DNA from 2 places in the Clostridium thermosuccinogenes genome. Region 1 is predicted to be linked to the other one. Evidence: riboswitches for the same ligand, from Rfam matches in the RefSeq annotation. Region 1 holds a riboswitch; the other holds the start of a gene.
What was found. Region 1 has a riboswitch for thiamine pyrophosphate ahead of thiT (energy-coupled thiamine transporter ThiT). Riboswitches for the same ligand answer to the same signal wherever they lie in the genome.

Region 1 (3,641 bases):
CAGCATTTCCTTCATGCGATGTCAAAGACTTAACTCAGATGAGAATGTAAACATAAATGAAATAGCAACCCATCCCTCGTTTACTCATTAAAATAAAACCAGCGAGTAGTCTCACGACCATTCGCTGGAGAGATATATCGATATTTTATTTTACTTGAAGCCCACCCCAACTATTGACATAGAGCATTTTACTCTTTACCCTATTCCTCTGCTTTGAAAAGATGGGGTTATATTTTATTTTTCAGCAATTTTCTAGCGGATGGCAGAATATTTGTAGCACTCACAACATAGTGGTTAAGCTTTTGGTAACTGCCATTAATGCATTCAAATATTCCCATGTTTTCAAAATATGTAATAATATCCTCCAGTGTAGTTCTAGCCAAATCCGGATAATAATCATATAGCGCATCAATAAACCAACTGGTGGGTGTTGCCCAGTAAGCACCGTTTTGATATTCTCCCTGTTTAACAGGTAAAAGCAGCTTTTCCCAACAGGTTCCCGGGGCTGTGTGCCGCAGTTGTCCAAACTGTACCAACCCCTCGTAATTCGCCGCAAGATAGTCTGCAATACTGGCTTTAAGCTTCTCAGGCATCGGGAAACCTATCGAAACCGCATAACAGCTACCCCAAACGTCTGTCTGCTTACAATCGACTGTAGCTGCATTAAACATTCCATCGTCATTTTTAAACATGTCAACCAGTACATTTTCTATCTTTTTAGCAGCCTTGACTGACACATCCGAAGGAAGATTAAACTTGCTCTGCCATTTAGCCATAATTCTGTATGCACGCCAGAGGAGAAGCGATTCTTTCATAAGCGAACCGGTCTTTTGTATGCAGTCTGTAAAACCATAAGGGGAATGCGGACATTGTGGATCATTCCAAATCAAACCGTTTTCATCCTTGGGAAGAGAATCAAGAGCGGTCATAATTACTTTTTCCCATTTGACAAACAATTCCTTTGCACCCTCAGGCTCCATCCGGTTTAATGCACAATCCATGGCAATGACAATAAACGAGTTATTATCAAGATTTTCCATACCTTGAGGCATGTCACCGGCGGCATATGCTGTGGTGCCGTTGGCATAAACGCGGTCCGGAAGCCAGCAATCACCTTCACGTGCATGTTCCAGCAGATATTCGTTACATGCCAGAATATCTTCAAGCGGGATATATTCTCCCGCATACTCAATCATGTAAGTATAATCCCGTGTCCACAATGCGTTGTAATTCTTTAAACCATCCGGGGTGTATAGGGTAATGCCAGTTGTTGAAAGGATTTTGCACCCTTCAATTTCCTGCTTGGCCCATCGTTCAACTAAAGCAAGAGCTTTCTCAGGCTGATCTCTATATGCATACTTTAACCTATCCAAAATTACTCCCCCAAAAGCTTATTAAAAAATGCCCACAGGCTCACTGCAAATTGCGGTAGTTTCCTCAATGCTTAAGTGATTTTACGTTTTTATTTAGATTTTCAATGATAAAAACGTCTTTTCATATTATATCACAGTTAAAGCGCTGGCGCATCAAATCAGCTTAAATATATTATTTATCAGCTTAAGCCCAATTTCCCTCAATATTAAGCTGTCGCTTCTTTCCTTATTCGGTTTATGGCAGCCTTTAAGCTCGGTATAAGCAGTAATCCAATGCAAATCAGTGTATCCGGAAGCATATATGACAAATTATATGTCAGAGAATAAAGCCATACACTCTGGCCTTCCGGAGCAAACTCTCCAAAGAAAATTACTCCGGTGAGAAAGTGACTAATAAATCTTGCTGTTCCTCCCACAGCGGCTCCCAGGTAAATGTTCCTTTTAAACAGGCCTGCCAAACCCAACACAGCAAATGCTATCGGATAATCCAGCAGCATCTGCGCCCAATGAACTACATAGGCACCCTGAACCAGCTGAAGTATACCATAAACCAGTCCGGCGAGAATACCAGCTCTGGGGCCATATATGTATGAAAAAACAAAGATTGGAAGCATACTGGCTATGGTAATAGTTCCACCTGTCGGCAACTCAAAGAGCTTTATGTAAGAAAGAAGAAATGCGGCCGCTACTGCTACGGCTCCATACGCCAGCGTTTTCGTGTTATATGCCGTTCTTTTGCTGATTACAACAAGTATTATCGCAAGGGCTGCGAGAGTAACAATTGTTGCAATGGACTTTGCATTGAGAAGTTCTAAAATCTCTTCCTGAATAACAATTTTGAACATAAACTTTTCACTCCTTTAAATATTTTTTACTGAAACTAAAAATCGCTTACCCCATAGGTAAGCGACAAAATTCAAAAAAAAACAGTTCAGCTTCCCTACGGTGGTACTAACCACATCAGGTTCAAAGGGTTAAGATGCATGCATCTTTCTCAGCCTTGCGGCACCCCTAGCGAAATTATTTAGTTTTCGTATAGATTATACTATCATCTTATTCTCTTGTAAAGCATATTGAGGGAATAAGCAAATACCATTAACAATTTTTAAGCCTTATAACACGATTCGATTGATCCGAACAGGTTACGGTACAACAGGCTATTTCATTTGTCTATTGCAAACCCATCTTTTTCAGGTTTTCTAAGCTGATGGCCAGGCTTTCAAAAGGATCCCTCTGGCATACATCCTGCTCCACAATGTACCATTTGATTCCGATTTCCCTGCAGGCATCAAGAATTGCAGGCCAGTTCAGGTTTCCCTCGCCAACTTCGGCCATTATCCTTCCCTTCTTAATATCCATTACCATGTCCTTCAAGTGAACTATATCCATTCGGCCTTTCATCTTTCTGATCCAGGCTGCAGGATCAGAACCACCGCTCTGTACCCAGTAAGTATCTATTTCTGCATTGAAAGCGCTTTTATCGCTCTCTTCGAAGATTATATCCAGCCCAATTTTGCCGTCAAATTTTATAAACTCAAAATCATGATTGTGATATACAAAGGATAAACCTGCTTCCTGAAGCTTTTTTGCTATTACAGAAGCCTCTTTTGCAAACCGGATAAATCCTTCCTTTGAAGAGCGGTATTCTTCCGGCATCGAACCCAATCCAACATACTTGCAGTTCCAAAGCTTGTGATCTGCTATGACACCTTCGATATCATCCTTCAAGCGTTGATAACCTATGTGGGTTGCACATATCTCCAGTCCATTGTCATCGGCGATTTTTTTCAGCTGATCAGGAGCAATCGGACCCATTCCTGACACCTGTACAGCTTCATAGCCTATTTCTTTTACCTTTTTAAAGGTTTTAGCTATATCTTCAGGGGTTCTGCAAAAATCCCTTAAAGTATACAACTGGGCTGCTATATTTGACTTTGCCATTGTTACATTCCTCCTGAACCTAAATTACTTACTTTTACTTTATCGCATATTAAACCCCTGTTCATTGCTTTTATTGCTTCAAATATAGCTTTTGTTGACAAGATTAAGGCTATACCCGCCAATTCTCAATTTTTCCTGCTTGCGACGCTATGGCTCAATATCCAGTATGTTTCTCTTATACTCCGTATACAGCTTTTTAAGCTCTCGTATCTTCTCAGCCATCTCCAACTGCAACCGGGACACTTCATCATAATTTCCAGCATCCATGTTCTTCCTTATCTCAGCGAACAAGGAATCCTCCCTCAGAGAGCTCTTCATAAGGTAATG
Region 2 (3,641 bases), 2.0 Mb from region 1:
CTTATGCAGGTCATATTTTAACATTTAAACATACAAATTCCAATTATACGTTACCTTGAGCGTTTCCTGCATCTACCCTTCAAGCCGCCTATATCCTCACTGCTATTTCTCCTCTTTGCAGATATTCCACATGTGGTTGATGGGTCCGTTCCCTTTTCCCAGATCAAGCATTGCTTTCAAAGCGCCTGAAATATATTCCTTCGCTAACTGGATTGACCTTTCCAAATCCAAGCCTTTGGCAAGGCCGCAGGCAATGGCACTGGATAAAGTACATCCGGTTCCGTGAGTATTTTTAGTGTTGATTTTCTCTCCGGTGAACCACCTGTATTTATTATTCTGATACAATAAATCATTGGCATTGCTTGCACTATGCCCTCCCTTGCAAAGAACGGCACATCCGTATTGTCTGCTGATGATTTCCGCTGCTTTGATCATATCCTCTTCATTTTCGATGGGTACTCCTGATAATACGGACGCTTCCGGAATATTGGGCGTCAATAGAAGTGCCTGGGGAAACAGTCTGCTTTTCAAGGTCTCTATTGCGTCATCCCGAAGAAGCTTGGAACCGCTTGTGGAAATCATTACCGGATCCACGACAATGTTCTTCGCATTGTAGAATTTCAGCTTTTCTGATATGGTCTCAATCAGTCCGGCCGATGCAACCATGCCAACCTTTACCGCATCCGGATAGATGTCGGTGAAAATACAGTCCAACTGCTGGCCTAAAAATTCCGGAGTGACCTCCATGATTCCTGTGACACCGGTTGTATTCTGTGCAGTAAGTGCAGTAATCGCACTCATGGCATATACACCATTTGCGGTCATTGTCTTGATATCCGCCTGGATTCCGGCTCCTCCGCCGGAATCGCTCCCTGCGATTGTTAATGCTGTTTTCATCTTATTCTCCACTCCACTGTGTATTTAGTTTGCTTAGTATTAATTTTTGCATTGCTCCTCATAATCCCATACAAGCTGTCTTGCTGTAAGCACCATATATCCAATTGTCCCGGGCCAAGCACCTTCTGTTATGCGGATCGTCATGCAATGCATCCTCAAAATCCAATTGTTAAAACAACGGAAGAAATTGCGTAGCAATTTCAACGCATCGTTTCAACGAGGCGGGAGATTTCAACTCACCGTCTGTTGTAAAATTAGGTACCCGCCACCTTTGAGAGGTGGGGGACATCTTTAGCCTCGTTATAAAATCCAATATGGTTCTGCCTTAAATCATGCCTTCACTATTTTTTCGCTTAGTTTTTTTAATTCAGCCGCAGCCTTCTCAATATCAGTCTGTGCAAAGATTGCGCTGATTACGGCAACTCCGCATATTCCGGATCCCGACAATTCCATTATGTTTTCCCGGTTTATACCTCCTATAGCTACAACAGGGATATTTACGGCTTCATAGATTTCTTTCAGGGTATCACGGCTTACATAATCTGCGTCCGCCTTGGAACCGGTAGGAAATACTGCTCCAACCCCCAAGTAATCAGCTCCTCTTTTTTCTGCCAATACCGCCTGTTCCACCGTCTGTACCGACACTCCGAGAATCTTGTCCCTGCCTATCAGTTCCCGCACATTGCCGGCCTCCATATCATTCTGCCCCACATGAACTCCATCGGCATCCACTGCTATGGCAATATCTACGTTATCATTGACAACAAAAGGCACATGATATTTCTTACACAGTTCTTTAATCTTTTTTGCTTCCTCGAGGAATTTTTCGGCATCCAATTCTTTCTCTCTGATCTGCATAAAGGTTGCACCGCCCTTTAGTGCCTTTTCCACCGCACTTTCAAGAGTTTCACCGTCCAGCCAGGATCTGTCGGTGACAGCATATAAAAGTAAATCTTTCTTATCGAGTTTCATACTTTGCTCCTTTCTGCATAGTTGGTGATATTGTGAATAAGAGGCGTTTTGCTTCGAACATTTTCAACACAATTTTTTATCATGGCATCTCCTTTCGCAAATACAAACTGGTAGTCTGTCAACAGCATAAAAAAACTGCACATACGCCAACAAAAGCATATATGCAGTAATTTCCGCTAAATATATCCCTACGTTGGCATTACCCAAATCAGGTTACGGGTCTAAGCAACACAGCTTACTCTCAGCCTGCTTCAGCAAGCTCCCCTTTGTATTTATCTGTAATTATACTACAATATGGCAAAAAATCAACCTTGGTATTCACTCATTGTTTGATAAAATACTATGATAATCAGCAAGGAGGGGGAAGAAAATAGCAGAAGTTTTATTTATCTATTTAAAGGACTCCATACTTATTGCAAGTAAAATCAATAAATCTCCTGTTGCTTCATATGTCTACAAAAGGATACTGCACTGAAGGATATAGTTTTTCCGGCTCGGAAGCATCACAGAATGCTTTCACAAAATAAATCTTCGGCAATGCAGGCAAGGCCGGAAGCATACCTTACTTCGTTTTCCACTCCATGCACTCTACTCCTCTACAACTTCCTTGAGCAGAAGCCTCTTATCAAACGCTCCCCGTTCCTCAGCCTTTTTCTTGCGTATATTTTCAAAATCCTTAGTATCAACGCCTTTATATTTCAATATGGCATAAACAACTTCCACCAGATCAGCCAATTCATCCACACTGTCTGCCTCAAAATATTCTTTAAGTTCTTCCTCCAGCTTCTGATCCAGGTATTTCTTATAGGCTTGAGGCTCAAGCTCTTCAACAATTGCCTTCTTGCCGTTCTTTTCAATTATCTCCGGAATTCTGTCTCTCACCAGTTTGTTATATTTGGTTGCATTCATTTTTCCCTGATCTCCCTAAAAGCCTCTATATAAGCCTCCATTGTTCCCTCATCAAAGCACACCATGAACACTTTGTCTATACTGCCGTTCTCCTCCAGAAATCCGGATATCTCCTGCATGGCAATCCTTGCGGCACGCCTTACCGGGAACCTATAAGCACCCGTGCTTATTGACGGAAACGCAATGGTTCTTATTCCGTTTTCCACCGCCAGCTGCAAAGAATTGCGGTAGCAGGAGGCTAACAGCTGATCTTCATTATTGTTTCCACCATGCCAGATTGGCCCTACAGTATGGATCACATATTTGGCAGGCAGCTTGTATCCCTTGGTGATCTTCGCCTTTCCGGTCTCACAGCCGTTCAATTTGCGGCATTCCTTCAAAAGCTCCGGACCGGCAGCTCTGTGAATGGCACCATCCACTCCACCGCCACCAAGAAGCGTGTTGTTTGCTGCATTTACAATAGCATCAACCTCAATTTTTGTTATATCTCCCTGAATTATGCCAATGCGTTCCATTGCCATTCCCCTTCTTGTTTGCATTTATTATACAACAATTTCCTACAAAATAAAACGCCTTAGCGCTTACCTGCATATGACTTTAAGTTTTTTCAATTTCATCGATCTTTCTTGATTCGCTTCCGCAAAAAATCTAATACTTCATCGATGAAATTCCCACAAGCTTGTTGCATAATGTTATTCACAGGATACCCTTCCTGGCAAAAGGTGTGTTTGGCAACTTGTATTTTGCCCGTTTTTTATAGCATTGCAGATTTAAGAAGTTCTTTTGTATATTCATGCTGAGGCTGGTAAAACAACTCCCTGACTTCCTTCATCTCTACAATTTCACCCTGATATATTACACAA

Region 2: linked by a shared signal. The riboswitch ahead of thiE (thiamine phosphate synthase) and the one ahead of thiT (energy-coupled thiamine transporter ThiT) in region 1 are both predicted to bind thiamine pyrophosphate.

What each region holds. Positions count from the first base shown of each region.
Region 1 covers NZ_CP021850.1:2,419,287-2,422,927, forward strand. Annotated here, with positions in the region: gene CDO33_RS10545 (hypothetical protein) at 228-1,373, opposite strand; gene thiT (energy-coupled thiamine transporter ThiT) at 1,580-2,218, opposite strand; TPP riboswitch at 2,294-2,396, opposite strand; gene CDO33_RS10555 (sugar phosphate isomerase/epimerase family protein) at 2,544-3,314, opposite strand; gene CDO33_RS10560 (type I glutamate--ammonia ligase) at 3,462-3,641, opposite strand, start outside.
Region 2 covers NZ_CP021850.1:412,052-415,692, reverse strand. Annotated here, with positions in the region: gene thiD (bifunctional hydroxymethylpyrimidine kinase/phosphomethylpyrimidine kinase) at 103-897, opposite strand; gene thiE (thiamine phosphate synthase) at 1,228-1,869, opposite strand; TPP riboswitch at 2,037-2,145, opposite strand; gene CDO33_RS01880 (nucleoside triphosphate pyrophosphohydrolase) at 2,458-2,778, opposite strand; gene CDO33_RS01875 (O-acetyl-ADP-ribose deacetylase) at 2,775-3,293, opposite strand; gene CDO33_RS01870 (dipeptide ABC transporter ATP-binding protein) at 3,533-3,641, opposite strand, start outside.